Regions from separate parts of the Caldalkalibacillus thermarum genome, predicted to be linked through region 1. Evidence: predicted binding sites of a transcription regulator. Region 1 holds the regulator's gene; the other holds the start of a gene.

The links. The regulator NrdR, encoded in region 1, represses ribonucleotide reductase genes. The targets are predictions, from matches to a motif close to AACACNATATATNGTGTT.
Region 2: the regulator NrdR is predicted to act here: its motif matches at 1,286-1,303, upstream of IEW48_RS08645 (vitamin B12-dependent ribonucleotide reductase).

What each region holds. Positions count from the first base shown of each region.
Region 1 covers NZ_BMKZ01000001.1:51,495-67,972, reverse strand. Annotated here, with positions in the region: gene ilvB (acetolactate synthase large subunit) at 1-396, opposite strand, end outside; T-box leader at 469-730, opposite strand; gene ilvE (branched-chain-amino-acid transaminase) at 855-1,754, opposite strand; gene IEW48_RS00375 (NupC/NupG family nucleoside CNT transporter) at 2,254-3,471, opposite strand; gene IEW48_RS00370 (DUF1427 family protein) at 3,533-3,700, opposite strand; gene IEW48_RS00365 (hypothetical protein) at 3,933-4,355, shown strand; gene IEW48_RS00360 (ABC transporter permease) at 4,492-5,544, opposite strand; gene IEW48_RS00355 (ABC transporter ATP-binding protein) at 5,525-6,478, opposite strand; gene IEW48_RS00350 (COG1470 family protein) at 6,482-7,669, opposite strand; gene IEW48_RS00345 (RNA polymerase sigma factor) at 7,887-8,480, shown strand; gene IEW48_RS00340 (anti-sigma factor) at 8,477-9,250, shown strand; tRNA gene IEW48_RS00335 (tRNA-Ala) at 9,506-9,581, opposite strand; gene dnaI (primosomal protein DnaI) at 9,658-10,596, opposite strand; gene IEW48_RS00325 (replication initiation and membrane attachment family protein) at 10,600-12,174, opposite strand; gene nrdR (transcriptional regulator NrdR) at 12,228-12,686, opposite strand; gene IEW48_RS00315 (metallophosphoesterase) at 12,949-13,806, shown strand; gene IEW48_RS00310 (cytosolic protein) at 13,949-14,341, opposite strand; gene IEW48_RS00305 (glyceraldehyde-3-phosphate dehydrogenase) at 14,495-15,532, opposite strand; gene IEW48_RS00300 (lytic transglycosylase domain-containing protein) at 15,636-16,214, opposite strand; gene coaE (dephospho-CoA kinase) at 16,211-16,478, opposite strand, start outside.
Region 2 covers NZ_BMKZ01000017.1:48,610-65,087, reverse strand. Annotated here, with positions in the region: gene IEW48_RS08655 (hypothetical protein) at 1-43, opposite strand, end outside; gene dat (D-amino-acid transaminase) at 164-1,033, opposite strand; gene IEW48_RS08645 (vitamin B12-dependent ribonucleotide reductase) at 1,419-4,004, shown strand; gene IEW48_RS17045 (PCYCGC motif-containing (lipo)protein) at 4,198-4,698, shown strand; gene IEW48_RS08630 (hypothetical protein) at 4,772-5,173, opposite strand; gene IEW48_RS08625 (DUF2768 family protein) at 5,318-5,503, shown strand; gene IEW48_RS08620 (YphF family lipoprotein) at 5,528-6,256, shown strand; gene spoIVA (stage IV sporulation protein A) at 6,497-7,975, shown strand; gene hbs (non-specific DNA-binding protein Hbs) at 8,179-8,451, shown strand; gene folE (GTP cyclohydrolase I FolE) at 8,592-9,221, shown strand; gene mtrB (trp RNA-binding attenuation protein MtrB) at 9,263-9,487, shown strand; gene IEW48_RS08595 (hypothetical protein) at 9,607-10,137, shown strand; gene IEW48_RS08590 (heptaprenyl diphosphate synthase component 1) at 10,199-10,912, shown strand; gene IEW48_RS08585 (demethylmenaquinone methyltransferase) at 10,934-11,647, shown strand; gene hepT (heptaprenyl diphosphate synthase component II) at 11,690-12,649, shown strand; gene ndk (nucleoside-diphosphate kinase) at 12,745-13,194, shown strand; gene IEW48_RS08570 (CheR family methyltransferase) at 13,287-14,063, shown strand; gene aroC (chorismate synthase) at 14,170-15,342, shown strand; gene aroB (3-dehydroquinate synthase) at 15,342-16,451, shown strand.

The DNA of each region.
Region 1 (16,478 bases):
CGTGGGGGCCTCCTGGAAAGCGTCGGTACCCATGACGGAGGTGTTAACCTGACCAGCAATGACCACGATAGGCAGGGAATCCATCATAGCATCGGTCAAACCGGTGACGATATTGGTCACGCCGGGACCTGATGTGGCAATCACCACGCCCGTTTTGCCTGTCACCCGGGCATACCCTTCAGCCGCATGAATGGCCCCCTGTTCATGCCGGGTTAAAATATGGCGAATGCCAGCATCGTACAAAGCATCATAAATGGTTAACACTGCTCCTCCCGGATAACCAAAAATCACTTCTACTCCTTCTTTTTTCAACGCCTCAACCAGCATTTGTGCCCCAGACATCATCTTCTGGCCACCATGGGCGGCCGTTTCTTCCGCTTGCAATTTTACGCTCATATTCATCCCCTCTAATCTGTTTTTGGCGAATAAAAAAACCTTTTCTTCCCCACACCACGACCGTCCGGCCAAGTAAGGGATGAAAAGATTTCCTTTCCATGGTACCACCCTTCTTCACATTGCCCTTGCGGACAATGCCTCATGAACGGAATGGCCATCCACTCCGTCCGTTTTAATAACGAGTGCAGTGCACCCGGCCTCACCTACTTGCCCTAGCGTTCAGCGAGACACTCAGGGGTGAGTTCATCTTAAGTGTGTATCACCGGTTTTCAGCTGCCCCGGCTCTCTGTAGATACACAGGCTTAAGACTACTTTTCCCCTTCAACGTTTTAACGTTATAGAGTTATCAGTTATCAAAAAGTCCTGAATCTTCAACCTCTGCTCCTTCAATTGCTCTTAAATCCCTGGTCTTATCTCACATTTAAGCTCTCAGATTCAGAACCTTGTTCACTTGAATATCAGCCCACCTGATACTTTTTTTCCGGATAAACCTTTACACCGTCAGTGACCACTAATTCACGAAAGGCTTGCAGTAAAACCTGGGTATGCGGGCCCGGCCGGCCATTGCCAATCACGCGGCCATCCACTTTTACAACCGCAATTACTTCGGCTGCTGTTCCCGTTAAGAACACTTCATCGGCGGTATAGACATCATATTGGGTAAATGGTTCCTCCTTCACCACATAGCCCTTTTCCCGGGCTAAATCGATTATGGCGTTGCGGGTAATGCCTTCTAAGGCGCCCAAATAGGTTGGCGGTGTGTACAGCACGCCGTCTTTGATGATGAAAATGTTATCACCGGAACACTCCACCACATAACCTTCCGTATTCAGCATCATCGCTTCCTTGACTCCAGCCAGATGGGCTTCAATTTTGACTAAAATGTTATTTAAATAGTTAAGCGACTTGATCTTGGGACTTAGAACATCCGGGCGGTTGCGACGGGTGGCAACTGTCACAATTTCCAGCCCTTTTTCATAAAATTCTTTAGGATATAAGGCCAATGCTTCAGCAATAACAATCACTTGAGGACGGCCACAAGTAAAGGGGTCTAAACCCAGGTTGCCTTTTCCCCGGGAGACGACAATGCGAATGTAAGCATCCTCCAAGCTGTTTTTACGCAACGTTTCACAGACAATGTGTTCCATCTCGTCCATCGTGTAGGGAATCTCAAGCATAATCACTTTAGCCGAATTGTACAGCCGCTCAAGGTGCTCCTTCAGTTTGAACACATTGCCGGAGTAGGCCCTCACGCCTTCAAACACGCCATCGCCATAAAGAAACGCATGATCATAGACCGATACCTTTGCTTCATCTTTGGTGACAAACTCACCGTCCATGAAGATCCACTGATCCACTTTGAGCACGCTCCCTTTGAGGAAATTTTTTGAACTGTCATGTTGTAGAAAGATTGGCGCAACGTCCTTTCAAAAAAGGACAAAAACCCTGCAAATAAGCCATAACGTCGCTTTAACGTCAGAACCTATCCGCAGAGGCTTTTGTCCTCACGGTGTACACCATATCCCATGGTGCTGATATCGCTCGGACCAGACCTGTAAGCTTATATGACACACTAACTCATGAAACAAGCTTACAGCGGAACCCTAGATATCCTCCTGACCCCTCAATATTCAGTGCTTTTTTAATTTTGATAGCTATTTTAATACCAGGTTCTAGCGGAGTCAAGACCATTTTTTGACTTTTTCGATTTAACGAAAAAGTTGAAAACGCTTACTCACTTGCTGGGCGTGAATTTATGGCTTTTCAAACTTTTTTCCGGGCGGGTTCAGGCACACAAAAAGGCTGTCCCCAGAAAAACATTTTAGGGACAGCCGTGCTGCGGGATAAACGGACAGGCTAGCCAATCAGCATGCCGGCAATTGCGCCGCTCAGCAACGAAGCCAACGTGCCGGCCAAAATAGCCCTGAGCCCAAGACGGGCAATATCCGGACGCCGGCTGGGAGCCAAGCCGCCAATCCCGCCCAGCAAAATACCAAGTGAGCTCAGATTGGCAAATCCGCATAAAGCAAAGCTGAGAATAGCCACTGTTTTCGGCGTTAGTTCCGCCATCACTTCTGAAAAGCTGACGTAGGCGACAAATTCGTTAAGCACAATTTTTTGTCCGAGAAATGAACCGGCTGATACCGCTTCAGACCAAGGCACACCAATAGCAAAGGCAATGGGGGCAAAAACATAGCCAAAGATCAGATCCAAGGTAAGCTCTGGAAAACCTAACCAACCACCAACAGCTCCTAATATGCCGTTGATGAGGGCAATCAGGGCAATAAACGCGAGTAACATAGCCCCCACGTTCAAAGCCAGTTTCAAACCAACAGAAGCTCCCCGGGCAGCAGCATCAATCACATTGGCAGATTCTTTATCTTTTTCCAGATCCACTTTTTCGTCGGAAAGCTGCTGCTTGTTCACTTCTGGCATGATCATTTTAGCCATGATCAGACCCGCCGGAGCAGCCATGAAACTGGCCGCCAACAAATATTCCAGGGGGATACCTAAAGCGGCATAGCCGAACAGAACGGATCCGGCCACGGAGGCCAGTCCGCCGGTCATCACAGCAAACAATTCGGACTGGGTCATTTTTTCAATATAGGGCCTAACTACCAGCGGTGCTTCAGTTTGTCCCACAAAAATATTAGCCGCCGCACACAAGGATTCAGGACGGCTTGTCCCCAGCACTTTGGCCAACGCACCCCCGATAATTTTGATAAACCACTGCATGACACCCAGATAATACAACACAGAGATTAAGGAAGAGAAGAAAATGATAATGGTCAGTACCTCAAAGGCAAAAATAAAGTCGTTGTATTCATTAAACAAGCCGCCAAACAAAAACTGTGAGCCTTCCCGGGCAAAATCCATAATCTTGGAGACCCACTGCGTAATCCCCAAAAAGATCGTCCGTCCAAATTCCCATTTTAAGACTATGAAAGCAAAAGTGATTTGGATGGCTAATCCTCCCAAGATGGTGCGCAGGTTAATGCGCGTCCTATTGGCCGAAAAAAGGAAAGCGATTGCAAAAATCACTAAAATACCAAATATACCCCAGATATAATTCACATAAAACACCCTTTCATTGACAATAATCAGTGGGACATCCGCTTATATGTTCATACCACATTCAGCCTAAGTAATGCAATACTTTTTGTGCGATTGTTCCTCCCACATAAATGCCTACAATGCCCATGACGCCGGCCAGCACTGGCGGGGCGGGCAAGGGAAGTTTCAGCAGTGTAAACAGGAAGCCGACCACCATCCCCACCAGCAGACTTAACAACACTTCATTCATGCGCTCATCTCCTGTTGGAAAAGATCACAAACTTAGTATGCGACAGCAGTGGAAAATATATGAATGAATATTAAATTGAGCTTACACCTGCAGTCATCAATTTATGCGATGAACATATAACTATATCAAATAAGCAAATACCCATTGTTTTGGACAAGCCGGGTTTGAATCAGGGCCGGAATGGGAACAGTGACGATTAAGCACTATTTTTGTACCGAAAGGGGGCATCCAGATGGGACGCACGTGGCTTATGGCGATCTTAGTTTTGTGTATCTTGCTGTTCATGGCAGGCCTGGACAGCCGCCTTTCATCCTCTGCCCATCCTCCTTCACTAGAGAGAAACATGGAACAGGGCTTTCAAGCGGCGAATCAAACAACTAACAAAGTCCAAGCGAAGATTGTTAAACACGTGCTCACTTATGCCCAAACGGTAAGGGATGATGATCCGTTCATTGAAGCAGAACCGGGTGTGTGGGTGAAGAAAAGCAATGTGGAAGGGATTGAAGTGGATGGCCAGCGGTATTATTACAGCATGATTCCCCATATGAGCTACGATCCTCTGGCACGCGGAGAGGTCAGCATGGAGGATATTAATATTCTTTACGATGAACAGGGGGAATTTCCTGTTATGATTTATACGATTAAGTCCCGTTAGCAAAGTCATCTCTGGAGCCATGTTAGATTTCTTCCCACTTTTGGTCGTTTGCCTTAAAATAGGCACCTGCATCACAAAAGGCGAAGCCCTGGTCAAGGTGCTTCGCCTCAAGCCCTTTTCGTCTATCTGATTTCGTCTATCTGGCACGAATATCTTGTCTCATAAAGGACACGTATGAGAAAGCAAAACAGAGCATGCTTACCGCCACCAGTGCGGTGACCTGGGGCCAGACCAATAATAAACTTTGTCCCAGCGGTAAGGGCGTAGGCAGCGCTCCGTACACTTGCTCCATGGTCAACGGACCCAGGCTGCGGATCGATGGCACCAGCAGTGTCATGGTCGCCTCGCTAAACAGGTGGTTGGGGGATAACCTTAACAAGGCTTGCACCAACTGAATTTGTTCAACCGAAGCCGATGCCTCCTGTGCCAGCCCTGTGTTGGCCCGGGCCAAGCCGATCATATTGACAATGAGCTGGTAAAATACAGAGAAAAACAACCAGACAGCAATGCTGGCCAGGGCAGAAGTGGCCGCCTGCCTGAAACGGATGGAGAACAGAATGGACAGATTCAGCCAAAAAGCCACATAGACGACACTGAGGACCAGGAAGGCAAGTATGCGCAAAAATTCCTCAGGCGTAGGCGGAATGCCAATCATCATCAACCCTAACCCCATGACGAGAAAACCGAGGGCGAAAAACAAAAGCGCAATCATCATTAACGCCCCGACAAATTTGGCATTGATGACATAATCCCTGGGAACCGGCTGGGACAAAATGCGAATCAAGGTCCGTTTGTTCAGTTCCGAATTAACAGCATCAAAGCCCAAGGTAATCCCCAGTAAAGGACCCAGAAAACCGACAAAGGTGATAAAAGGGGGCAGAGAGCCATCGGAGGCTGTAAACAGTTTTAAAAAGACAAAACCAACCTCCGGTCCTTCTTGAGAGACCGCATCCCTGATGCTCATCAAAGCGGTGTACAGCGAACCCATACACGTTAACACAAGAATGGCCAGCAAAATGAGATACCGCCAGCTGCGCATGTGATCCGTCACTTCTTTTTGAACCAGTACCCAAAACGGGTGAAGAGGTTCTTGCGCTTTTGTTTCCTGGTGTTTAGCTTGATCCTCTTTTACCTGACGCCAAAACATTAATTGAGCAGGTATCCAGCGTTTAAGGCTGGGACGCGTCACCCATATCCCCTCCTTTAAAGTAACGGCGGTAAATCTCATCCAGGCCGTAATCCTTGGTACTAAGGTGTTCCAGCCGTGCACCGTTCTCCACAACGGTGCGGGCAATCTCCCCGCTGACATCCCTCTCACAGATGACTTCCCACGGTTCTGCTTCTGCTTTTACTTCCAGAACACCCGGCAAGGACAGCACCTGCTCCTTCAGACGGTCAGAAACGGGCGTACATTTGACAAAGACAACAAGCGGTTCATCCTTAAACAATTCTCTGGCCAGTTGGTCGATGGGGCCGACCGCCATCAGCTTCCCCCCCACAAACAAGCCTACCCGGTCACAAATTTGCTGCACCTGGTATAAATGGTGGGAGGACAACAGAACGGTCATGTTTTCATCCTTGCTTAAGGACTGGATTAACGCCAGCAATTCTTGCATTCCTTCAGGGTCAAGTCCCAGCGTAGGCTCATCCAAAATAACCACTTCCGGTTTTTTCATCAATACATCGGCCAGTCCCAGCCGTTGTCTCATCCCCCGGGAATAGGTTCCCGCTTTCTGCTGGGCTGCATGGGCCAATCCTACCTTGTCAAGCAAGGTTTCCGCCCTTTGCCGCGCTTCAGTGAGGGGGATGCCGTTTAATTGAGCGGTTAACAGCAAGTTTTCCAGCCCTGTCCGTTCATCGTAAAAACCGAGGTCATCAGGAAGATAGCCCACACGCTTTTTCACCTCAATGGGATTGCGAATGGAATCAAGCTGACAAACCCTTACGGAACCGGACGTCGGTTCAATCAGACCCAGCATCATCAAAATCGTGGTTGTTTTCCCGGCTCCGTTAGGACCCAAGAGGCCAAAGATTTCACCCTGCTCCACAGCCAGATCAATATGGTCCACTGCGGTATAACCATCATATACCTTGGTTAATCCTTTCAGTTCAATCACAGCCATGGGCTATCTCCTCCCGTACTTTTTAAACAAGTAACCAATACCCCCAATAACGCCGGCAATAATCAAGATGCCAATCCATCCCCACAACAGGGGTGTTTTGACTGTGGCCCGGAAAGAAGCAGAATGGGATACCTCTGGTGCACGGGCTTCAAGATTCAGCATATAATCTCCAGCCAGGGCATTAGAGTCTGCTGTCACCGTTGCCCGTACCCGGGCTGACTCGCCTGCTGGCAACATGTCAATACGGTTTGGTTCAAATGTCACTTCCCAGTTGACTGGCGTTGAAGCATCCAATTCAATATCCCGCAAGTCAGCCGTTCCCTGATTGGTTACTTCCAGTTCAATCGTTTTGCTTCTGCCAGCCGTGATATCAAAATTTAAGCGTTCACTGGGTGTGCTGAGGACAAGATCATAGGTTCCTGTAATCACCACTTCTAATTCCAGGGTAGCGGAAGTGCCGCTAGTGGCAGCCTTGATGGGAATGGTATACTTACCTTCTTTAACGCCTTCAGGCGGGTTCACCTCAATGTTGATATCTTGAACCCCGTTTGGATCTACATTGACCGAGGTGACATACTGGCCTCCCGATTGAAAGCGCACCTGCCAGCCCCGGGGCACATCTGCCGATAAGGAATACAGCTGTTCACTTGCCGTTCTGTTACGCAAGCTGGCTTTAAATGTAAAGCTGGAATCGGCGTGCCCCTCCATATTCGGCTGGTCGCTGGTCAGCTCTGTCCGGAAGGTTCCTTCCTCAGTCACATCCACTGTAATGGGCAAGACCGCCTGTTCGTTGTTTCTGCCAGAAGCAATCAAGCGGAATTCATATTCTCCTTTTTCGATTTCTAGGGGCACATCCACTTGCAAATAAACAGTTTCATTTTGATCCGGCCGCACTGACAGACGTTTAATATCCCGTCCGTCCGCTGTCAAATGATAGTTCCAGTTGTCATCTAATCCTTCGATCCGGAAAGTGACATACTGAATGCCGGCTCCATTGTTAATCACCTCAATCTCATAGTTAAGCGACTCACCCGGAGTAACTGACACCCCAGGATAAGGAGTAAAGAGCTGCAACTGGGATTGGGCCGCGGCACTTATTTGCCCTATCCCAATCAGGCTCACCCCCAGTAAAACGATCATCACCCACCGAATCAAGCGCCCACGGTTCATCCTTTTAACCGCCATTACCATACATGTCCCTCCTGCATCACTGTTTTGTTTTTTCCATTGGATAGGTATCTTCATTGTATTTACGATGAAAACCGTTCACTGGATTTAGGAAGATTAAAATTTTTTGCGTCAAAATAGCGGTAACATTTCACAGTTACAGGCCATTAGAGACAGGTTTCCAACAGACAAAAAATTTGGTACATAAAAAAGAGAGGCAAGAGTTGTTGGGGGGAGATAAATGGCGGAAAGGGAACAAGAGGTCCTGCTATTGGTTGAACGGGTAAAGAGGGGATCAGAGGAGTCTTTTGATTATCTGTACGAAAAATACCTTCCTTTCATTTTACGCATAGCGATGGCGATGTTAAAAAACAGGCAGGAAGCTGAAGATGTGTGCCATGACATTTTTTTGGAGGTGCTCAATCACCCGGAGCGTTATGACCCTTCCAGAGGTTCCTTTGAATCCTGGCTGGCTGTCAAAACCAAAAGCAAATGTTTGGACCGCCTGAGAATTCACAAGAGACATCTGTTACAAGAAGCGGAAGAAGCTGTCAACATCCGCCGTCCTGCTTCTTTTGAAGACCCAACGGCGGAACACACTTTATACCGGGAGTTAAAAGAAGCACTGGCCAAAGCTTTAAATCAGATTCCGGCAGCCCAGCGGCAGGTGCTTCTACATGCCTATTTCAAAGGAGAAAGCCACCGCTCAATTGCAAAACAGTTGAAACGGCCGCTGGGAACGGTTAAATCCCTGATTCGTTACGGTCTGAAAAACATGAGGAAACAGCTTGAAGAATGGAATTGGAGCGGGCCAGGAGGAGGGGAAAGCCGATGAACAATCATAAGCAGTGTTTAACTGATGAAATGATCGTCGACAGCCTGTTGGCCAAACTTCCGGTTGAGCAAATGGAAGAGATTGAGCGCCATCTTCAAGCGTGTGCACGATGCCAGAGGAGCCGCAATGAATGGATGACGCTGCTTCAGGCACAATCCCAACCTGGAGTGGACAAGGAAATAGCGACAGCATTGCCGCGAATTCATAAGCGGTTAAAGAAGACCATCGGCTTGCACAAGCGGAGACCCACTCCCTTGTGGAGAAAACCAGCGGTGGTTATCCTTACGCTCTGCTTGTTTATTGGTCTCAGTTTTGCCAAGGGATGGCATGTGAACCAAGAGATTTACCAGGAAACATCCCAACACCAAAGTCATGTCTTCCGGGAAGCTGAATTTTTGATTGACCCGCAAACGGTGCATTACCGCATCGGCATGGCCAACAACCCCCATTCCCGGCAAAGCGGATTGCTCGCTTATGACGTAAACGGAAATCTGTGGATCAACCATACCAGCCAGGAAGTCATTATCTTTCTTGAGGGGTTACGCCCTTTGGCTGACAGGGATTATCAGGTGTGGATCAGTGCTGGCCAACGGGAAAACAATGCAGGTGTGGTTGAAATGGATTCAGGAAAAGGTTATATATATTGGAGCGGCGAGGACTCAACACAAATTGAATTTATCCGGATCAGTATTGAGCCCAAAGGAGGCAGCCAGGTGCCTACTGGGCCAGAAGCCCTGTTTATCCCCTTATATCAATATCATACCCGTTAACCGGTCCCCCAAGAGAACAAGTCTCTTGGGGGTTTTTATTAACAGCTGGTATAGGTCTTTTGGACTATTAACATAAGCCTAAATAAGTCAATGCCCTCAACGAGATGGCCAACAACTTGTATCAACTGATCGGCCGTTTCAAAACATCTTAACTAACTGTTTTTTTTAATGTGAAAAACAAAAACCGTTTTAAATATGCCAAACTAAAAAGCACGATATCCAGACCAGATATCGTGCTTTGCTTTCGTTTATGTATGGTGGAGCATAGCGGGCTCGAACCGCTGACCTCCACGCTGCCAGCGTGGCGCTCTCCCAGCTGAGCTAATGCCCCGTGTCATTACCGACAATGTGTATTATAGCAGGTCCATGCAGACAATGCAAGGGGGCACCGCAAATTTTTTTGTTGATCACTTCATTTGGGTACGGCGGTTAGGTCCTTCCATAAAGTAGGCACGGGTATAATGGCGAATGCGCTCCATAATCCGCTTGGCCTTCATCTGTTCAATACCGCCCTTTTGAGAATAGGCCAGATGATCCTCCAACTGGTCATAATCATAATTGGATGTATACAAGGTAGGCAGTTTATGAATCACCCGGTACTGCAATATGGCACCTAACACCTCATCCCTCGCCCAGGCTGTAATCGTTTCAGCACCGATGTCATCCAATATGAGCACTGGCACTTTCTGCAACGCTTCAATCTTTTCCTCTACCTTCTGTTCAGCAATGGCACCTTTCACTTCCCTAAAAAATTCAGGGGTATAGACCATATATGTCGCGATATCCCGTTCAGCCAATTTATTGGCTGCTGCGCCCAGCAAATAGCTTTTCCCCACCCCCAACGGACCATAGAGATAGATTCCCATCGGGTTTTTCCCAGGTTGTACGGTCATGCAAAAGTCCAGCACGGCTTGAAAGGCATCCAGCCGGCCCGCATCGTTCCGGTCAAAATGGCGGAAACTTCCTTGCAAGATATCGGCAGAAATGTGGTGGCTTTTAATCAATTTGGCTTTCCTGGCTTCTTGAAGGGCTCGCTTTTGATAACGGCAAGGAGTATAGGTCACATCCACCATGCCACTATAGGCTAAAAGCTCCGCTTTATGCCCTTTGAGTAAATTGGGGCATCTGTCCAGCCCAGGGCACTTCTGACAGTTTTCTTCTTCCCGTATATAGTGCTTCACTTTTATAGAAAAACGTTCCAATTTCGTCTTCGTCCACTGGGGATGCCGGCTCAGCCAGTCCTCGACCAGGGGATGATCTAACAAAGCAGACAGGTCAGTTTGGATTTTTTGTTCCAGATTCCGCGCTTTCACAAAGGCTTCCAATGACCGCTTGATGGCTTCCATGGCCTATTCCTCCCACTCTCCCAATGCTTTTAACAAAGATTTGATGCGCTCCCGTTTTTGCTCCTCGCTCAGTGTGGAAATTTGGGCACCTGACGCGGGTTGATTCTCACCCTGCTCCTGCCGCTTTTTAGAATCCAGGGACTTTTTGGAATCCAGGGATTGTTCCCGCTCTTGCTCTTGAACCCAGGATGGAACAACGTCTTTGCGCACTCCTTTCCCCTTTGTGGCGGACATCTCCTTGGCCCGTGCAGGGGTGCTCTGTTGAGCCGTTTGACGCTCCCCTTGCTGCCGTTTCTCTTGCCATTTTTTATACTGCCGATGCTCCTTTTTGGCCACTTCAAGGGCCTGTCTCATGTCGGTAATCTTCAGCCTTTTCCAGTGAGCAGCCACCTTGGTCACCAAGCTGCGGGGCAGCCGGAAGTCGTTGGTCAGCAAAATGTACTCAATCAAAACGTTGACCACGCTTGGTTCAAGTTGATAATCAAAAATCAGCTCTTCTACCAACTTTTCATCCGCTTCAGCCACCTTTCCCCCATCTTGATAGGCAGCCAAAAGCTCAAGCGGACTCATCGTTTGCAGCACGTAAAGATGCCGCTCTTCCTCAGTCATTTCTTCGGGACGGGTCTCCTGACTGGTGGCTATCTCCCTTTCGGCCTGTGGCCTACTCTTGTTCTTGGTTTCCGCAGGCATGCGCATGCGCACTTGGGGAGGACGACCGTATTGGTAACGATAATACCATTTGGCCTGGCGCCGCAATTGAGCCATATCTAAACGGTCATCAAGTGTCAAGGCATCGTGGATCAACTGGCTCAACCGCCATTCATCCAATTGATAAAAAAAAGCGACCTTTTTTATTTCTTGAACATTCTCATGGGTTAAAATCGAATCTGGATCCAGCCCTTTCATCAGCAAACTTTTCAATAAATCCACGTCCAACTCATAACCGTCAAAGGAAAGAGGTTTCCTTTCCCTTCCTTTAGGCAGTGGCAACGGATACGCTTGGGCTGCTTCCTTAAGATCTTGTTCGGTCTGACTCCCTTCCTGAACAGCCAGCTCCGAAGGATGAATGGAGGTAAACACCTCATGAAACGGCTTCGTGATCTCCTCGTCCTGAACCGCTTCCCCTTCTTCTACCAGATAATAGGAGAAACGGGCGCGCAACTGTTTAAAATGTGCCGGTCCAACCTGATTATACAACCAAATGCTGAGTACATCATCGGCAAAGAATTGCTCGGCTGAAAGCGGGGGATACAGTTCGTATGTGAACAGCGCCCCTTCTTCTGTTTGCCTGCGGTAGGTTCTTAACAGACCGATCGCTTCTAAACGTAAGCGGGCATAATAAATCTGGTCCAGGGGAAGGGCCATGGCCTTCATGAGCCAGTGATGCTGTTTCTCTGCCGAATAGCGGCGGTCCCCATCTGTCTCACTAAACAAAGTGAAATATAGGGAAATGGCTTCAGGACCGATCAAAGGCTGGTACAGCTGACTCAAAACTTTCAGCTGAAAAGCATCCGGCTGATCCATAATCCTGACTTTATAGCGGTCAATAGGGCGCACATATTTCCATGTTGCGGCCATGTTACCACTCCATCTGAGCATTCATCTTGATGTTTCATCCGTTCCGGGGATTCCTAGCGGGATTTACGCAACAGCTCCGTCAACTCTTTGACAAACACATTAATATCTTTAAATTGGCGGTAAACCGAAGCAAAACGGACATACGCCACTTCATCCACATGATAGAGTTTGTCCATCACTTTTTCGCCAATTTCTTTGCTAGGGTATTCTTGTTTTCCTCCGTTGCGCAGCTCGGTTTCGATTTCATTGACGATGTTCTCTAGCGTTTCCAGGGATACATGCCGTTTCTCACACGCTCTGATCAGTCCGCGCAACACTTTTTCCCGGCTAAACTCTTCCCGTGTTCCATCTTTCTTAATCACCATAATCGGACGCTCTTCCACAATTTCAAAGGTGGTAAAGCGGCGCTGGCATTTTTCACATTCCCGTCTGCGCCGAATGGAACGATGTTCATTGGAGGGACGGGAATCCAGCACCCGGGTTCCCAGATGAGAGCAATACGGACAGCGCATCACCGATCATCTCCACTTTGTTGTTACCTTTAGTGTGGCCTATTCTGCCCGTTCCGTCAAGTCAGTGCCAGGAAAGTTCTCATCCCAGTCTAGCACAACCATCAGCCCATAAATTAACAGTGCGGTTTGCTCCCAAATCCGTTATGATGGTATATAGACTTATTGTTCATGTGTTCAGCATGAGCTAAAGATCACTGTCCGCTCAAGAGGCGTAAAGCCGGGTACATCAGATCAAGGAAACAAAAAGGGAGAGAAACCGCCAATGTTGTTAACCAGCGCACTCACTTTGGGGGGACTGTGCCTTTTGTCCAAAGGATATTGGAATACTTTCCACCCTGAGGTGAAACATATCCGCTTAAAAACCGTTCACAACCTTGGTGCAAAACAAATGCGAATTTTACATCTGTCTGATATACACATTGAGAAACTATCAGTCACCCCTGAAAAGGTGATCCAACTGGCTGGAAAAGAAACCTACGATTTTATCGCCTTGACAGGGGACTATTTGGATAAAGTGAAAAGCATTGACCGCTTTATTCAATTTTTAAAGGGGATCACCCAGATTCCAACCCGCTTCGGGATTTATGCCGTATGGGGCAATCATGACTGGGTTATCGGGCCGCACCTTCCCCGCTTAAAGCAGAAAATGGAATCCTTGGGGGTCACGGTACTCTGCAATGAGTCGGTGACCACCCGCCATTCTGGGGGACAGTTGCATATTATTGGCATCGATGACCATCATTCAGGTCACAGCAATGTGGAACAAGCGTTCCAAGATGTGCCGGAGAACGGATTTCGCCTAGTCTTAACCCATGATCCCCTAATCGTCAATCACATGCCTTATCCCTTTGATTATCTGTTGTGCGGCCACTTGCATTCGGGGCAAATCTATTACCCCTTGCCCCTCCATTCCCTGACCTGGGGGATCAAACCCTTTCGCAAACATCTGTGCGGTTTGCATCGTTCTAGGCAAGGAACCTACTACATTAGTGGCGGGCTGGGGCAGACAGGAGCCAACCTTAGAATCGGCTGCCGGCCGGAGATTACCATTCACCATATTGAGCAGGTGTCCCAGTCCAATCAGGCCGCAGCGGATGAAAGGGTCGCCCACGCAGGATAAGGATGGCTGCCTGGCGCTCATACTAAACATGATGACAGCTACAGAGTTAATACAAATAAATAGCCGGATTCCTGGTCTCAGGATCCGGTATTTTTATTGATCCCGTATTTCCATTTATTTTTAATCCTTCGGTCCTTCCATTTTAGCCTTTTTGCGCTCCCAAGCCCGTTCCGGCAAATTCAAAGCGCCCGTCCAATTTCCGGTAAAAATATTGAACCTGATTCCGGCTAAAACCCCAATCGGTGGGCCACAGGGTTTGGGTCGAAATGGTAAAATCAACAGCGGTGCGATAGGGAAAGACCATGATGACACTGATCACCATAAATGCTTTTTTGGGCTTGATATATTCCGCTGTGATTTCAGCATGCTCTTCTGAATAGCTGAGCAAGCGAAGTCTTGAATCCTGCTCAATCAGATCCTTTAAAAACCGCATCGCTTGCTGTTGGGTGGTTTTGTAGTAACGGGTTTTTAAATTCTCGTTGGGATGTGTGTCACTTGTTTCAACTCTGTTGCTAAAAAAATCTCGCCAGCCCATTCAGTTAACCTCCTGCCTCCGGGTCTGCCATAAAAAATAAGGAGACAGCACACTGTCGGTACACTGTCTCCCATAAGTTTATCACAATCTTTTTGTTTTTCCTACCCTCACGCTGTCAAATAAATCACCTGAACCATTCCCTGAGCCAGGGATCTACACGGTAGCGCCAGAGTAGGCTGGTACAACGCCCATTGTGCGGCCAATATATTTGACAAGATCAACCACCCGGCAAGAATAACCCCATTCATTGTCATACCAGGCTAACACCTTCAATTGTTTTTCACCCATCACCATGGTGGATAAACCGTCAACGATGGCTGAATGTTCATTGCCCACATAATCGATTGAAACCAAAGGTTCTTCTGTATACTGGATAATCCCTCGCAATTCTCCTTCACTGGCCTCTTTCAAGACCCGGTTTACGTGCTCCACAGTGACACTTTCACGCACATCAACCACAAGGTCCACAATGGAGACGTTAGGCGTAGGCACACGCAGGGCCAGCCCATTTAATTTTCCAGCCAGATGGGGCAGCACTTTCCCCACCGCTTTAGCCGCACCTGTCGTCGTGGGAATGATGGACTGGGCACAAGCACGGGCCCGCCGCAGATCCTTATGGGGGTTATCCAGATTGCGCTGGTCATTGGTAAAAGAGTGAACAGTTGTCATCAAGCCTTGTTCAATGCCAAAGTGCTGATCAATTACTTTGGCAATGGGAGCCAGGCAGTTTGTGGTACACGAAGCATTGGAGATAAAATGATGCCGCTCAGGATCATAAACGTGTTCGTTGACCCCCATGACGATAGTGACATCCTCTTCTTTTCCAGGGGCAGTCAGCACCACTTTCTTGGCCCCGCTGGCAAAATGCTTTTCCACTCCCTCCCGGTCTCTGAACTTTCCGGTGGCTTCAATCACCACGTCAACCCCCAGATCACCCCAGGGCAACTCCAGCGGATCGCGGGTAGCCAGAAGCCGGACACGGCGTCCATTCACGATAAGGGCCTGCTCTTCAATTTCTATGTCAACATTAAAATATCCGTGCACGGAATCATATTTGATTAAGTGAGCCAATGTTTCAGCGGGATACGTGGCATTGATGGCCACAACGTCCAGTTCCGGATCTGTGATGGCCTTCCTAAATACCATGCGTCCGATGCGTCCAAAGCCATTAATCCCTATTGTTGTCGTCATTTGCGCGCCTCCTTAAAAAATATGACACACTGTATCCTATTTATATTATATTCGGTATAACACATTTAGCAAGCTGTAACCCGTATTTTTATGTCATAATTTACTAAAATTCATCCTTATAGATCGTTTTATAGCGGTCATAGTAAAACAAGGCGCGCTTCACATAGTGGCGTGTCTCACCGAAAGGAACTTGGTCAACGGTGTATTCCCGTCCGTCCCACACCCCTTCATCCAGCCAACGGTCCACATTTCCTTGCCCGGCATTATAGGCCACAAGTGTTTTGACATAATCCCCTTCGTATTTTTCCAATAAATACGAGAGATACCATGTTCCTAGCAAAATATTGTCCCTGGGGTCGTACCGGTAAGAATGGGGGTCTTTGTTTAAGCCGCTTTGTTCATTGGCCCACCGGGCCGTCTCAGGCATGAGTTGCATCAAGCCTTCCGCCCCTTTTCTAGAGGACCGCTCCTGCTTAAAACCGCTTTCGATTTTCATGACGGCTAAAATCAGGAAGGGATCCACCTGAAAGTGTTCAGCAGCTTCTTTGACTTCCTCCACATATTGAATAGGGTACATCAATTTCCAAAAGGTGGTGCTGTTGAGGACAAGGAACACAAGAAACAACAGGATGGCGCACAACCACTGTTTTTTAGTAAAGTGTATGACAATGGCCACATTCATACCTCGATTTTAATCCCCCACTCTTTTAAAATGTGCAACAATTGTCTTCGTGTTTCTTCCCGTGTTCCGGAGTTGTCAATATAGGCATGTCCCATCTCTTTTTTGGTTTCCAGGGGCATTTGGCTTTCAATCTTTTGTATAGCATACTTCCTGTCAATCTTGTCCCTTTCCATTAAACGGCGGATCTGAACCTCTTCGGGGACATAGACCACCAGGATTTTATCAACCATATGCTCTAGCTTGCTTTCAAACAGGAGGGGGATA
Region 2 (16,478 bases), on a different contig from region 1:
CAGGTCGAGTGTTTGCCTCCGGCAACACCAGATTCCGCCTCACGGCGGACACCCTTGCTTTCAGCTAACGGTAGGCGCTTGATGAGCCCCTGTTCGGGACTTTCACCCTATAGTCACGCACCCATGCCGGGCGTACCAAAAACAGTAAGGTAGGCTGATCAGCCTACCTTACTATTTTTGTTTTTAACTCGGCTATTCTTTGGTCAAAAGCCTGTTGAAGCTGTTGGGTGATGGGTCCCGGCCTCCCCTCTCCGATGGTGTCCTTGTCAATCTGGATCACCGGGATAATCTCACTTGTGGTACTGGTAATAAATACCTCATCCGCTTGTAACAAATCATTGACAGAGAACGTTTGTTCGTGTACCCTAAGATTTAGTTCTGAGCACAACTGGATGACATATTGGCGGGTAATGCCGTTTAAGATCAGGTTGTTTGGCGGGTGGGTATGTAATACCCCCTTTTTAACCATAAATACATTGGAGGAGCTACCCTCTGTCACTGTTCCGTTCCGGTGTTGGATTGCTTCAAATGCCCCGTTCTCCGTGGCTTTTTGTTTAGCCAGCACATTTGGCAGCAAATTAACTGTTTTAATGTCACACCGCAACCAGCGGATGTCATTCACAAGGACAGCTTTTACGCCTTGCTGCTGCTGGGTGAGTGGACGATCCATCGGTTTGGTGTAGGCCACAAGCTGCGCTTTGACCGCTGGGTCAGGGAAACCGTGATAGCGCGGGGCCACCCCCCTGGTCAGTTGCACGTAGATGATCCCTTCATCCAGTTTGGTGCGGTCGGTCAGCTCAAGCAGACGCTGTTTTAGTTCATCCAGTGACAAGGGGAGTGCAAGTTGAATTTCATCGGCACTCCGCTTCAACCGTTGAAGATGTTCACTAAGCAGAAACACTCGTCCTCCGTAAACACGGATCACTTCATAGATGCCGTCGCCAAACTGATATCCCCTGTCTTCAATATCAATTTTAGCTTCTTGGCGGGGGACATATGATTCGTTTAGTAAAATAATGTCCGTTTGTTTCACTTTTACCCCTCCTATCCGTTATGGTCTATTTTACACAATCGCTTAAAAATTGAAAACCGTCATTCGCTCAATTCACTCACAGGATAAAAAAGTTTAAAAATGCAAGGCATAAAATCATGTGAAAATTGAAGCATAATGGAGATTGGCAGACTAAAGGGGACTTAAAGAAGCCAAAATGAATCATTTCAGGAGTGGACGAAACAGACAATTTATGATCCACACATCAATATATAGTATTGAATAAAAAAAGAGTACACAATATATTGTGTTTTGGGTCAAACTATGGTAATGTAATGATACAACACGAATTTATACATAATTTACTAATGATATGCCAAAGTCAACTGATTTATTCCGATCTGTTTACATTAAAGGAGGCTTGTTCATGAGTACCACGCTAGTCACAACGGCACAAGGGGAAAAGATGCAGATCAATATTGACCGGTTGAACGAGGATATCAAACAGTTTCCCCAGGTTCATCCGGTTACCCCCGATATGCACCGTGCCTTAAAAGGGGTATCCAGACTTGTGATGCTCGACCGGTATGCCTTTAAAGATATTGAAAAACGCACCCTGAAAAAAGGCGATTTTGTTGTTTTAACGGTCAAAGAGGATCCCAAGTTTCCAGCCCGGGGGTACGGGTTTGTCCTGGATTTTGACCGGGAGAAAGGGACAGCTAAAGTATGCGTGGATGAATCGTTCCGCGGTGTGCTGGAAGATCCGCAAGCCATGGAAACCGGCATTATAGAGGTCTCCCTTGATCTGGTGGAAAAACCGCTGGAAATTTATTATGAGCAGATCGCCAAACGTGTGGCGACAGGACTTTCTGCTGTTGAAACAGACCCGGCCAAGAGAGAGAAGTGTTATCGTGAATTTTATGAGGAACTGGTCAATATGAATTTTGTTCCGGCTGGACGGGTCCTCTATGGAGCCGGAGCAAATATTGACGTCACCTTGTTTAATTGTTATGTGATGCCTTTTCCCCATGATTCCCGCGGAGGCATTGCCGACCATCGCAAAAAAGTGATGGAAATTATGAGCCGTGGCGGTGGAGTGGGTACCAACGGCTCCACCTTGCGGCCAAGGGGTGCTTTATGTAAAGGAGTGAACGGTAAATCGAGCGGCTCTGTGTCCTGGCTGGATGATATTGCCAAGCTCACCCATCTGGTCGAGCAGGGGGGAAGCCGGCGGGGAGCCCAAATGATTATGCTGGCTGACTGGCATCCTGATATTATTGAATTTATTGTCTCCAAAATGCAAAACCCGCGGGTGTTGCGCTTTATCATAGAAAAGGCTGAGGATCCGCGCATCAAAAAAGCAGCCAAAGAAAAATTGAAATTTACCCCACTTAAACCGACAGAAGTGGAAATGTATGAAAAGATCCTGGCTATTCACAGGGAAGCGGAGGAATCTCCGTTCAGTCGGGAAATTATTGAAGAAGTGGAACAAAAACTTGCTGACGGCGGTGTTTATGAAGTGCATCAACCCGACTTCCTCACCGGGGCTAACATCTCCGTTTGCCTGACCAAAGAGTTTATGGAGGCCGTGGAGAAGGATGAAGAGTATGAGTTGCGCTTTCCGGACATTGAAAACATGACTGACGAAGAGATGGAGATTTACAATCGGGAATGGCACAAAATGGGGGATGTCAGAGAATGGGAAGCCCGGGGCTACAAAACCCGTGTCTATCAGCGGATTAAAGCAAGAGAACTGTGGAAGCTGATCAACATCTGCGCCACCTATTCGGGCGAGCCGGGTATCTTTTTTATCGATAATGCCAATGAGATGACCAACGCCAAGGCCTATGGCCAGAAAGTGGTGGCTACTAATCCCTGTGGGGAACAGCCCCTTGCACCGTACAGTGTATGCAACCTGGCTGCCATTAATTTGGCCCAAATGGTGGACAAAAAGACCAAACAATTTAATTACGAAAAATTGAAGAAAACGGTCCGCATTGGTGTGCGCATGCAAGATAATGTGATTGACGCCACTCCCTATTTCCTGGAGGAGAACACGAAGCAAGCTAAAGGAGAGCGGCGCATCGGCATGGGAGTGATGGGGCTTCATGACGCCTTGATTTACATGGAAAAAGTGTACGGGTCTGAAGAAGGGAACCGCATCGTTGATAAAATTTTTGAAACAATTGCCGTCACGGCTTATGAAACATCCATTGAACTGGCCAAAGAGAAGGGAAGTTTCCCCTATTTGGTCGGTAAAACTGAAGAAGAAACCCGGAAGCTGAGGGAAGCCTTCATTAACACCGGCTACATGAAACGGATGCCCGAACATATCCGCCAGGATATCCTCAAATACGGGATCCGCAATTCCCATTTGCTAACGGTTGCCCCCACAGGTTCAACAGGAACGATGGTCGGGGTAAGTACAGGTTTGGAGCCTTACTACTCCTTCACTTATTACCGTTCGGGACGGCTGGGCAAATTTATTGAAGTGAAGGCTGACATCGTCCAAGAATATCTCAACGAGCATCCTGAGGCTGACCCTGATAACCTGCCTGAATGGTTTGTCTCAGCCATGGACTTGACACCAGAACAGCATGCGGATGTACAGTGTGTCATTCAACGCTGGGTGGACAGTTCCTTAAGCAAAACAGTCAATGCGCCAAAAGGATACACGGTTCAACAGGTGCAAACCATTTACGAGCGGTTGCATAAAGGGGGAGCCAAAGGGGGAACTGTCTATGTGGACGGATCCCGTGACGCGCAAGTGCTCAGCTTAACGCCTGAAGACCAGACCTTTGAAGACAATCAATCCCTTCTGGAAGAATGGGAAAAAGCAGAAAGCAAAAAGCAATATGTGGTCGAAACCATTCCCGATGTCAAAGCCACCAAGGTGACCTATGGAGCTGAAATTGGTGAGATATGTCCCATTTGCCGCGAAGGAACGGTAGAAGAGATTGGCGGCTGCAACACGTGCAATCACTGCGGTGCCCAGTTGAAATGTGGGCTGTAAACTGTAACAAGGAAAATGTGTTAACAGGCGAGATCTTTGTGAAGGGCTGTCCCCAGAGGGTGCTGCCACCCCTCGGGGCAGCCTTATTTTCTTACGATTTTTTGAACACGCTTGCCGTTTCTTTTCCATTCTAATACAATGTCCTTATAAGTCTAATACAATGACCTTGTGAACAGCACCTACAGCTGGAAATATGACTGAAAGAGGTATAGATATGGCTGCCAAACTTTACAAAGCAGGTATGATCATGATAGTTTTTGTCAGCTTAATGCTCTTCACCGGCTGTCAAGACAAGCCGGACACACACACCTTTGAATTGGATGGCAAGACTTATGAGTTTCCCGAGTTTGTCTTCGGGCAGTATCCCAACGCTCCCCATGCCTACGCTTTTGCTACTGAAGCAAGAGATGTTTTGAAGTATATCCCCTGTTATTGCGGATGTGACGTGGAACCTTATAACCACCAGAGCAATTTGAACTGTTTTATAGATGAAGAAAAAAGTACAGAGGAAATCATTGTTTATGACAGTCATGGTGCTGGATGAGGGATTTGCATTGAGATTGCACTGGATGTGCAACAAGGAATTGAACAAGGTTACTCCTTAACTGAGATTCGCGATTATATCGATGACACTTATTCCCGTTTTGGGGTGAAGCCAACACCTGCTCCATATCCACCTGAAGAAACCCCATAAACAGAACGCCCCCTGCCGGCTTTGGCCCCTGATTGGGGAACCCAGAAAGATCCATCATAGCTGGCCGGGGGTTTTAGTTTTGCTTTTCATCGTCTGATTGCGGATAGAATTTAGGCTGGGTCCCAGGTGTTTTTCCTGTGTCAGGGACAAAGAGCTGATAAAAGTCCGGATCGGTTAATATGCGCTGGATAAACGGAGATTGGAGCAAGGACGTGATTTGTTGCACATCAATTTGTTTCAGCCCTTGTGCCAGCTGGGCCAGCAGGTTTTGGCTTGATCCGGGAGAAGATAGCGGCAGGATGCCGCTCTGATGCAGGAGCTGAACAGCATCGTGTACATTTTTCATGGCCTGCTCTAACTCAACCAGGGTTTGATGCATTTGGTTGGAAAAATCAGGGAATGATCTCGTTTGAGAAGGGGCCCACTGCTGGGAGGCGGGTGTTTGGTTACGCTGAAAATGACGCTGATTGGACAAGACACTCATCTCCTTGACTGGGATCGGCTGGATAAGCATGCATATAGCATACGTATATAGCAGCATATGTCTATTCAACTTGTTCTGTTCATCCCCTGTGTATGGTATAATGACGTGGTGGGATAAAGGAGTGAGCCTGACAAGATGGATCCGTTAACAAAAATGCTGATTGCCCTCTTGGCCATGATTACCATGTTTATCGCCAATATTTCTATCTTGACCGCGCGCAAAAAGTTAAAAGGCTTTTTTAAATTCCTGCTGTCCGTATTCGCTTATCTGTTACTGGGCTTATCCTTGTTAATGATTGTGGTTGTCATTTTCTCCATTTGACGCATGTGCCAGGGAGGGATTGTGATGAAGGCCAAACACATGCTTCTCCTGCTGTTTGTCTTACTGCTCAGCGGTTGCATGTATCCCTATGAACACAAACTAAAAAATGCACCTCCCCATCCGGTACAAATAGAGGCTGTGCAACAAAGTGTAGACCAGTTCCGGGCAGACACTGGGGTGCTTCCCATTTATAACACTGAAGCGGATACTCCAATTTACCACAAATATGTCATCGACTTTAGCAAATTGATTCCCCGTTATATGAGCGAACCTCCCGCCAATTCATTTGAAGGGGGAGGCCATTACCGTTATGTCCTGATCAATGTGGAGACAGATCCGGAAGTGAAGCTGATCGATCTCAGGTTAACCCAGAAGGTTGCTGAATTGCAGAGACGGGTAAATCACTATTTGAGCCGCAATCCCTATTTGCCGGTTGATCAAATGCTGGAAGGCGGCTATTTTACCCTTGACTATAAACAGCTGGGCTTGAAAAGCCCTCCTACAGTGGAAAGCCCGTATTCCCAACAATTCTTGCCACTTATTGTTGATCAGAGGGGGCAGGTTGGGATAGACTACCGCATTGATTTATACCAGGCTTTACAAAACAGGGAGGATGTAGACCAGCTGGAAGAAGGGGAGGATATCCGCTTTGTGCTGACGGATATTTCTCCTTTTGTGCCTGCACACTCGTTTCCTTATACGATAAGGGATGGAGAGCCGGTGTTTATTGAAAGCTGGCAAAGGTACCGATAAATCCCAAATCTGACTGTTGATCATAAGATCAACAGTTTTTTTATGTATAACCGAAAATACCGGCATAAATTTATACCGGGTTCATATGTTTATTTTAAAGAGGCCTTGTCTTGACTAGGGTCGCAAAAGGAACGAAATCTAGTCATAAATAATGTTGGCGCTCATATATTTATACTGTCCTAATCAAGGTACAAGGTAGCGAATGAGAGAGGGTTTTAGAAACAAACAGGAGGGGATCGTGTGGAAAAGGTGGACATTTTTAAGGACATCGCGGAACGAACCGGGGGCGATATTTATATCGGAGTCGTAGGGGCCGTTCGCACAGGAAAGTCAACCTTTATCAAGCGGTTTATGGAACAGATCGTCATTCCTAATATAGCCTCTGAATCGGACCGGGTCCGGACCCAAGATGAAATGCCACAAAGTGCGGCTGGCCGGACCATCATGACCACTGAGCCCAAATTTGTTCCCAACCAGGCAGTGGAGATACAAGTTAACGAAGGTTTAAAGATTAACGTCCGTTTGATTGACTGTGTTGGCTATGTGGTACCTGGGGCAAAGGGATATGAAGATGAAAACGGACCGCGCATGGTGAATACTCCCTGGTATGAAGAACCGATTCCATTTCAGGAAGCAGCTGAGATCGGGACACGCAAAGTGATTCAAGACCACTCCACGTTAGGAGTTGTGGTGACCACAGATGGAACCATCGCCGACATTCCCAGAGAAAATTATGTAGAAGCCGAAGAGCGTGTAGTTAATGAGTTAAAAGAGGTGGGCAAACCATTCATTCTGCTGATCAACTCCACACAGCCATATCGTCCGGAAACGGAAGCGCTGCGTAATGAATTAGCTGAAAAATATGATATTCCGTGCATGGTCGCCAGTGTGGAGCAGATGGATGAGCGTGACTTTACCAATGTCATGCGCGAAGTCCTCTTTGAATTCCCTGTTCATGAAGTGAATGTTAATCTGCCGAGCTGGGTGATGGTCCTGAAAGAGGACCACTGGTTGCGGAGGAATTATGAAGAAGCAGTCAGAGATACGGTTAAAGACATTCGCCGCTTGAGAGATGTGGACCGGGTGATTGGCTATTTTAATGAATTTGATTTCATTGACGAGGCTTCCCTGGCCGGTATGGATATGGGCACCGGAGTGGCCGATATTGACCTGAATGCCCCAGATTCACTGTATGATGAAGTGCTAAAAGAGATTGTTGGGGTAGAGATCAGAGGCAAAGATCATCTCCTTGAACTTATGCAGGATTTTGCCATAGCCAAGCGGGAATATGACAACATTGCTGAAGCACTAAAAATGGTGAAACAGACAGGTTACGGCATAGCCCCTCCGCAGTTAGAAGACATGACTTTGGATGAGCCGGAAATCATCCGCCAAGGCTCAAGGTTTGGGGTCCGTCTCAAAGCAACAGCACCCTCCATCCATATGATCAAGGTGGACGTGGAGTCAGAATTTGCACCAATTATTGGCACGGAAAAACAGAGTGAAGAGTTAATCCGCTATTTGATGCAAGACTTTGAAGATAACCCGCTTGCCATTTGGCAGTCTGATGTATTTGGTCGTTCGTTACATTCTATTGTCAGAGAAGGCATCTCCGCCAAGCTGGCCAGCATGCCAGAAAATGCCCGCTATAAACTGAAAGAGACACTGGAAAGAATTATAAACGAGGGATCTGGCGGATTAATTGCCATTATTCTATAATTCTATCTGCAAAGAGCTTCCTTTAGTGGAGGCTTTTTTTGCTGGGCAAAAGAAAATAACCAAACCGTTCTTGCAATTTTGTTTGGCCTGTATTACCATAAAGCCAGATAAATGCTCTTAAATCAGGTGCAAACACGTATAAAAACAATAAAATGCGGTAATGAAGGAGAATAAGACAAGCTTCGTGAAAGGGGGTGACAGGAATGAATAAAACGGAATTGGTGGCCAGAGTGGCTGAATTGGCTGAACTGACCAAAAAAGATGCGGCCAAAGCGGTCGATGCCGTTTTTGACGCCATTACTGAAGCGTTGCAAAAAGGGGAAAAAGTCCAAATTATTGGTTTCGGAAACTTCGAAGTGCGTCAAAGAGCCGCCCGTAAAGGACGCAACCCTCAAACAGGTGAAGAAATTGAAATTGCTGCCAGCAAAGTGCCTGCTTTTAAGCCCGGTAAGGGATTAAAGGAAGGTATCAAGTAGGAACTTACAAGCAGGTTTTTACATAGTTATCATCATGTTCAAGAACAAGAGTTGTGTGCCATGCACAACTCTTGTTTTGCTAATGGGACATAATTATGCTATATTTTCTGTAATGAGTTGAATCAAGGAGGACACTTTCGATGTCAAAAGCTGATGCAAAATCTGATACAGAAACCTTTGCTCACATAGATTCTCCCGCCCAACCGCAGGAAGTGGATAAAGCGAAAATCGAACAAGCGGTGCGCATGATTTTAGAAGCAATAGGAGAGAATCCTGACCGGGAGGGATTGGTCGATACACCAAAGCGGGTGGCCCGTATGTACGAAGAAGTGTTTTCTGGTATGCGCACTGATCCCGGACACTATTTTGATGTGATTTTCGGGGAAGATCATGAGGAATTGGTGTTAGTTAAAGACATTCCTTTTTTTTCGATGTGTGAACATCATCTCGTTCCTTTCTTTGGCAAGGCGCATGTTGCCTACATCCCAAAGGGAGGGAGAGTGACAGGGCTGAGTAAATTGGCCCGTGCTGTCGAGGCCGTAGCCAGAAGACCCCAGCTGCAAGAAAGGATTACTGCTATGGTGGCCGATACAATGGTAGAGAAGTTAGATCCCCATGGCGTGGTGGTTGTTGTGGAAGCGGAGCATATGTGCATGACAATGAGAGGAGTAAAGAAGCCCGGAGCCAAAACGGTGACATCGGCTGTGCGTGGGTGTTTCGAACATGATGCCGCAGCCCGCGCTGAAGTTTTCAGCCTGATTAAGGGATGATGGTGATCAAGGGATAACAGTGAAAGAATGGGGGAGTCATCATGAACCATATGCATGATTTTTTCATCATCAAGGCTAAAGAAAACGGAGTGAACGTCATTGGCTTAACCAGAGGAAAGGATACCCGTTTTCACCACTCCGAAAAATTGGATAAAGGTGAAGTGATGTTAGCCCAATTTACCGAACATACTTCAGCTGTTAAGATTCGTGGCAAAGCGGTCATTATGTCCCGCTTCGGCACACTGCATACAGATGTAGATGAATAAGCAAGTCCAATCATCCCTCCCAGAGATCTGATGGAAAGTGGCTGTCTCATCAGTTGAGACGGCTTTTTTCTTCTTTAACCAGTGGCAGTGGAATAAATATTAGTGAGGGAGGGATAACATTGAAAGTGGCCAGAGGATTAATCATCGCTTTGCTTCTGTCTGTGGGGTTGGGAACAGCATTAAACGCCTGGCTGCCTATCGACTCGCTTTATCCAGGACAAAGAGCGCTGGGACAGCCGGTCTTCCAGGCCATCAAACCCGTTGAGCTGGATCACATGCTTATCGTCCCTTTTTTAAAACAAATCCCTTTAAATTATGAATACAAACGGGTTAAAATAAAGAATAACGAATTATTTATCGATCTTGTCTGGCCTGAGGATGTCCCGGACAAACGGAAATATGATGCGGTTTACATGGATGCCTGGCAACTGATTGTCTCAGCCTTTACCCAAACCAGCAATATGGATCAGGTCTTTTTGCGCTTTCTCGACCAGAATAGCCCAGAGCCCGATTTGATTCTGGCTGTCAGTTGTGAGCGGACTGAAGCGCTTATGACAGAGTTGGCTAAAACTGAAGAACAAACTGTGCCAACAGAAGAATTTTTAAACCAGTTTGCCCATTTGGTCTACGGAACTGGCTGGAGGAAATAAAAATTTATGTTATACTGATACTGAATAATGGAAGCGTGTCATATCAAGTGGAGGCTATAAGATGATTTTACGAGATTCAGTTTATCGCGATGAATTGGAATCCATGCTCAAAGAAGTTGAGCAGCGGGCATATCACCCTTACGTTCAGCGCTATGTCCGCTATCCTGACATTAACCTGTTTCAGCTGCATTTTTTGTTTCTTTTTCTGCATCAGACCGGGATTTCCTCCGCGTTACGCAGACACTATTGCATTTCCCAGATGTTAATCCAACTGGGTTTGGACAGCCACGACAATGTTGATAATCAGAAGGTGAGCTCCGACGACTCACTTAAACAGAGACAGCTGACCATATTGTCAGGTGATCATTTTAGTGGCCATTACTATCATTATTTGGCCGAGCATGGAGAAGTGGAATTGATTCACAAATGGGCAGGCGTGGTTAAAACCATTAATGAGGACAAGACCCGTCTGTACATGGAGCACGACCTCCTTTCTCAAGAAGATGTGTTATGTTTAAAACGGCAAATTAAGCGCCGGATTCCTGAGAGTGTCTTAAACTGGTTTGATGCCCCAGACCTTTGGTACGCAATTTTAGAGAGATTTGTCTGCCTCTCCACACATGTGGAAGAGGGATTCCCCCCTGATGAGACTTTTGAATCCAATGTGGAACGGTTAAAGGAGCTTATTGATCGCTTGGGAGACCGTACATTAGAAGGGGAACTTACACTTTGGCTGGACAAGATTGAACAAGCATATTTGGTTATCGAGCCATAATGGGAAGAGGAGCATTAAAGCATGAACAAACAATCAAAGGAGCAGTTTGTCCACCAAGTCTTTGAAAGCATTGCCGACAAGTATGATATGATGAATACATTGCTCAGTTTTCGGAGGCACAAGGCCTGGCGCAAATTTGCCATGAAAAAGTTAAATGTACAGCCTGGACAGAGCGCCATTGACGTGTGTTGTGGCACGGGGGACTGGGCAATTGCCTTGGCCGAAAAAACAGGCCGGGAAGGCCGCGTTGTTGGCCTGGATTTCAGCCAAAAAATGCTAGAGATCGCAAAACAAAAGAAATCAGATAAGCAATATGATCACCTTAAACTGGTACATGGTAACGCCATGTCCCTGCCTTATGAAGATCATACGTTCGATTATGCAACAATAGGGTTTGCCTTGCGCAATGTTCCTGATATTCATCAAGTTTTGACGGAAATGACCAGGGTGGTCAAACCCGGTGGTGTGGTAGCCTCGCTGGAATTATCTAAACCGGTTTGGCCCGGGTTTAAACAGCTTTATTACCTGTATTTTAACCGGCTGTTGCCATTTTTGGGGAAAGTATTTGCCAACCGTTATGAGCAATACAGCTGGCTGCCAGAATCATTGAAACATTTTCCGGACAGCCAAGAACTTGGCCGAATGTTTGAAACGGCAGGCCTGGAAAGGGTGGAGATCTATCTTTTGACCGGCGGTGTCGCTGCACTGCACATCGGGTATAAACCTAGATCGTGATCCAGACAAACAAGCAGAATGAGACAAGGTGGATTCAGCATTATGAATTTAATGGATATTTATCAGGAACTAAAAGACGATATACATGTCATTGAACAGGAATTATTTCGGTCCATTGACAGCCATTATCCCCTTATCGAGGAAGCAGCTTCCCATCTGTTAAAAGCAGGGGGTAAACGTATCCGGCCGATCTTTGTTTTGCTCGGCGGCAAAAGCGGAGTGTATGATATTGAACGTTTAAAACATGTGGCCGTAGCCCTTGAGTTGATTCATATGGCGACTTTGGTCCATGATGATGTGATCGATGATGCTGAAACAAGACGGGGAAAGCCAACCGTGAAAGCCAAGTGGGATAACCGCGTGGCAATGTACACTGGGGATTTTATCCTTGCCCAAGCTTTATCCCGCATCACCCGGTTGTCCGATCCCCGGGTTCATCAAATTTTGTCCAAAGCCATTGTGGATATGTGTGTGGGTGAAATCGAGCAAATACAGGCCCTGTATCAATGGAATCAGTCTTTGAAAACATATTTTATGCGTATCAAACGAAAAACAGCCCTGTTAATGGCCATCAGTTGTCAATTGGGCGGACTGGTCTGTAATGCGCCGGAGCCGGTCGTGAGGGCCTTATACCGTTACGGATATTATGTTGGCATGGCTTTTCAAATTACAGATGACATCCTTGATTTCACCGGAAGCGAAAAGCAACTGGGCAAACCAGCGGGGAGTGATTTAAGACAGGGCAACATTACGCTTCCTGTTCTGGCCTCATTCAGAAACCCTGCCATTCGTGACGCGATTATCAATGAGTTTAAGTCGGGTTCACCAGATATGCCCAAAATCATTAATCTCATTAAGCAGAGCGGCGGTATTCATGTGGCCAAAACCATTGCCCAGCGTTATTTGGAAAAAGCCAGAAGGTCTCTGGAGGACTTGCAGTCGGTATACAGCAAGAAAACGTTTATCCAAATCACCGATTTTATCGAGCAGCGTACTTATTAACTTCGGAAACGTCATTGCTTAAAGCGGTATCATTTGGTACAATTTAGCCGGTTGAGTCATCCTTGTACAACACTTACAGATAGGAGTTGACGCACATGGCTGTAGAAAAAACTTTCCTAATGGTTAAGCCCGACGGAGTTCAACGGGGACTGATTGGTGAGATTGTACAACGCTTTGAAAGAAAGGGATTTCAATTGGTTGGTGCCAAGCTGATGCACATCTCCCGGGAATTGGCTGAACAGCATTACAGTGAACACAAAGAGAAACCATTCTTTGGTGAATTGGTCGATTTTATTACCTCAGGTCCTGTGTTTGCCATGGTATGGCAAGGGGAAAATGTGATTCAAATCGCCCGTGATATGATGGGCAAAACCAACCCTGCTGATGCGGCACCTGGCACGATTCGGGGCGACTATGGCGTCCAGGTGAGTATGAACGTGATTCACGGTTCTGACTCTAAAGAAAGCGCTGAGCGTGAAATCAACCTGTTTTTCAAGCCGGAAGAGCTTTTGGAGTACACCCGTGATATCAATAAATGGATATAAGAAATAAGCGTGTAGAAGCTAAACTTTATGTCCAAGCCCTTGTACAGGGCTTTTTTTCAATCTGTCACTTTCCGGGTGAGAGGGGATATGGCGTGGGAGACAAGGACTTTGAGTGGTTTGTCAAACAATTTAAGCAAAAAACGGGCGTCGATCTAAGCCTGTACAAGGAACCCCAAATGAAGAGGCGTTTAACTACCTTGCGGGACAAAAAAGGGTTTGATTCTTTTACCCGTTTTTTTAAAGCGATGGAAAAGGATCCCCAGCTGGTAAACGATTGTCTGGACCGTTTAACCATCAACGTTTCCGAATTCTTTCGCAATCCCAACCGCTGGCGTGTGTTGGAGCAGAAAATTTTGCCCCGTTTGCTCCAGAAAGGCCGGCCGCTGAAAATGTGGAGTGCCGCCTGTTCCACCGGAGAAGAACCTTATACGCTGGTGATGCTTTTGGATCAAATGATGCCAGCAAAAAAGTTTCAGGTTTTGGCCACAGATATTGATGAGGTGGCGCTGTCCAAAGCCAGGCAGGGCATTTATCCAGCGCGGGCAGTCAAGGAAGTGCCGGCCCCCTATCTAAAAACCTATTTTAGACAGTTGAATGGACTTTATTATCTTAGTGACGAAATAAAAAACAGGGTGTTGTTTAAAAGGCAAAACCTTCTAACTGATCCTTTTGGGACAGGCTTTGATCTGATCATGTGCCGCAATGTGATGATTTACTTCACCGATGAAGCCAAGGACCTTTTATATCAGAAGTTCAGCAAGGCTTTGAATCAGGGCGGGGTTCTGTTTGTAGGCAGTACGGAGCAAATTTTTCATCCTGAAAAGTATCAGTTTGAAACAGAAGATACGTTTTTTTACCGCAAGATATAAAACATGAAATATGCTTGTTAATCTATCTTTTTTTTAGAAGATTAGATATAATAAACTTTATTATTTTATCGCTTAAATGGAGTAAAGGGGTAAGGAGGTTATCCACATGAGATATTTAACCGCCGGGGAATCTCACGGCCCCCAGTTGACGGCTATTATTGAGGGGGTTCCCGCCCATCTTCCCCTCTTGAAGGAGGATATTGATCGGGAACTGGCCCGGCGCCAAAAAGGCTACGGGCGAGGGCGGCGCATGCAGATTGAAAAAGATCAGGTGCAGATTAAGGCAGGGGTTCGTGACGGTAAAACAACCGGCGCTCCGATCTGCCTGGTTGTAGAAAATAAAGACTGGCAACATTGGCGCAATATTATGAGTGTGGAACCCTTGGATGAAGCCCATGTCGGCCGTAAAAGGGTCACCCGTCCCAGACCGGGTCATGCCGACCTGAACGGGGCGGTTAAATATGCTCACCGGGATATGCGCAACATTCTTGAACGGTCAAGTGCCAGGGAAACCACCATTCGGGTGGCCTGCGGAGCGGTGGCCAAAAAGCTGCTCCGCTACTTTGGTATGGAAGTGGTAGGCCACGTCAAGCAGATCGGGCCTGTTGAGGCCTCTCTCGACCAATTGGACCAGCTTTCTCCCCAAGAGATCCAGCGGATCACGGAAGACTCTCCGGTACGCTGCCTTGATCAGGAAGCAGCTCTAAAAATGATGCAGGTGATTGACAAGGCTAAGGCAGAAGGTGACAGTGTCGGGGGCATTGTTGAAGTCATTGTGTATGGGGTTCCTGTTGGTTTAGGCAGCCATGTTCATTGGGACCGGAAATTGGACGGACGGCTGGGACAAGCGGTACTCAGTATCCAAGCCTTTAAAGGAGTGGAGATCGGTATCGGTTTTGAGGCGGGCAAACGGTTCGGCAGCCAGGTTCAAGACGAAATTGCCTGGTCCCGAGAGCGGGGCTATTACCGCAAAACCAACCGGTTGGGCGGACTTGAAGGGGGAATGACGAACGGGATGCCCATTGTGATCCGCGGCGTGATGAAACCGATCCCCACTTTGTACAAACCGTTGCAAAGCGTGGATATTGACACCAAACAGCCCTTTGAAGCCAGCGTGGAGCGTTCAGACAGTTGTGCGGTGCCGGCTGCTTGTGTGGTGATGGAAAATGTGGTGGCCTGGGAAGTGGCCAGGGCCTTTTGTGAAAAATTTGGCCATGATCACATCTTTGAGATGAAAGCCCATTATGAACGTTACCTGGAGGAGGCGAGAACATTTTAATGGAATCGGTTAAAACACTGACAGTGGATCTGGGGGAACGCTCATATCCCATTTGGATTGGACAGGGATTGTTGTCCAAGTTGCCTGCTTATTTGCAAACATTAGGTATCACGAGCAGCCAAACCTTGTTGGTAGTCACCGACGACCACGTGGGTGCCTTGTATCTTGAGCCAGTGCTGAAAGGCTTGCAAAGGGCTGGATTCCGGGTGTTCAGCTATTCTGTACCCGCAGGTGAACAAGCTAAATCCCTGTCCCACTATGAGCAAATCATCACCTATGCCTTGGAGCACAAGCTGGACCGCCAAAGTGTGATCCTGGCTTTAGGTGGAGGCGTGGTAGGAGATTTGGCTGGCTTTGTGGCCAGCACCTACATGCGGGGCATTCCTTTTGTCCAACTGCCCACCACCTTGTTGGCCCATGACAGCAGCGTGGGGGGCAAGGTGGCCATCAATCATTCCCTTGGCAAAAATATGATCGGTTCGTTTCATCAGCCTTTGGCTGTTATTTATGATACGGCCACCTTGTCAACATTGCCCGAACGGGAAGTGGCCTGCGGTTTCGCCGAAGTATTGAAGCACGGCTTTATTTGGGATGAAGCTTTTGTGGATTGGTTAGAAGAGAATGCCAACCCTTGCCGTGCCTTACAGGAACCTTTCTTGTCAGAAGCATTATACCGCGCCTGCCACATTAAGAGCCAGGTGGTCAGTCAGGATGAGAAAGAGACCGGGCTTCGGGCCATCTTAAATTTTGGCCATACCTTCGGCCATGCCTTTGAAGCTTTGGGACATTACCGGGACTTCACCCACGGTGAGGCGGTGGCGATAGGCATGGCTGTGGCTGCCCATGTGAGCGAAGCGGTTTATGGGCAGCAAGGGTTGGCGGAGCGGGTCACCCGCCTGCTCTCTACTTACGGTTTGCCCGTGGAATGGCATACCCTGCCCTGGTCATTTGAACAGGTGCTGGAAAAAATGTACACCGACAAAAAAGTGATAGCAGGCAGGTTAAGGCTGGTGCTCTTGGAACGGATGGGACGGGCCGTCATTGCCGATCATGTGGCTGAAACGACCCTCCGGGCTGTGTGGTCGCTCCCCTTCCAAAACCAACTGTGAACATGCTTCCCAAGAACTCCTTGACGG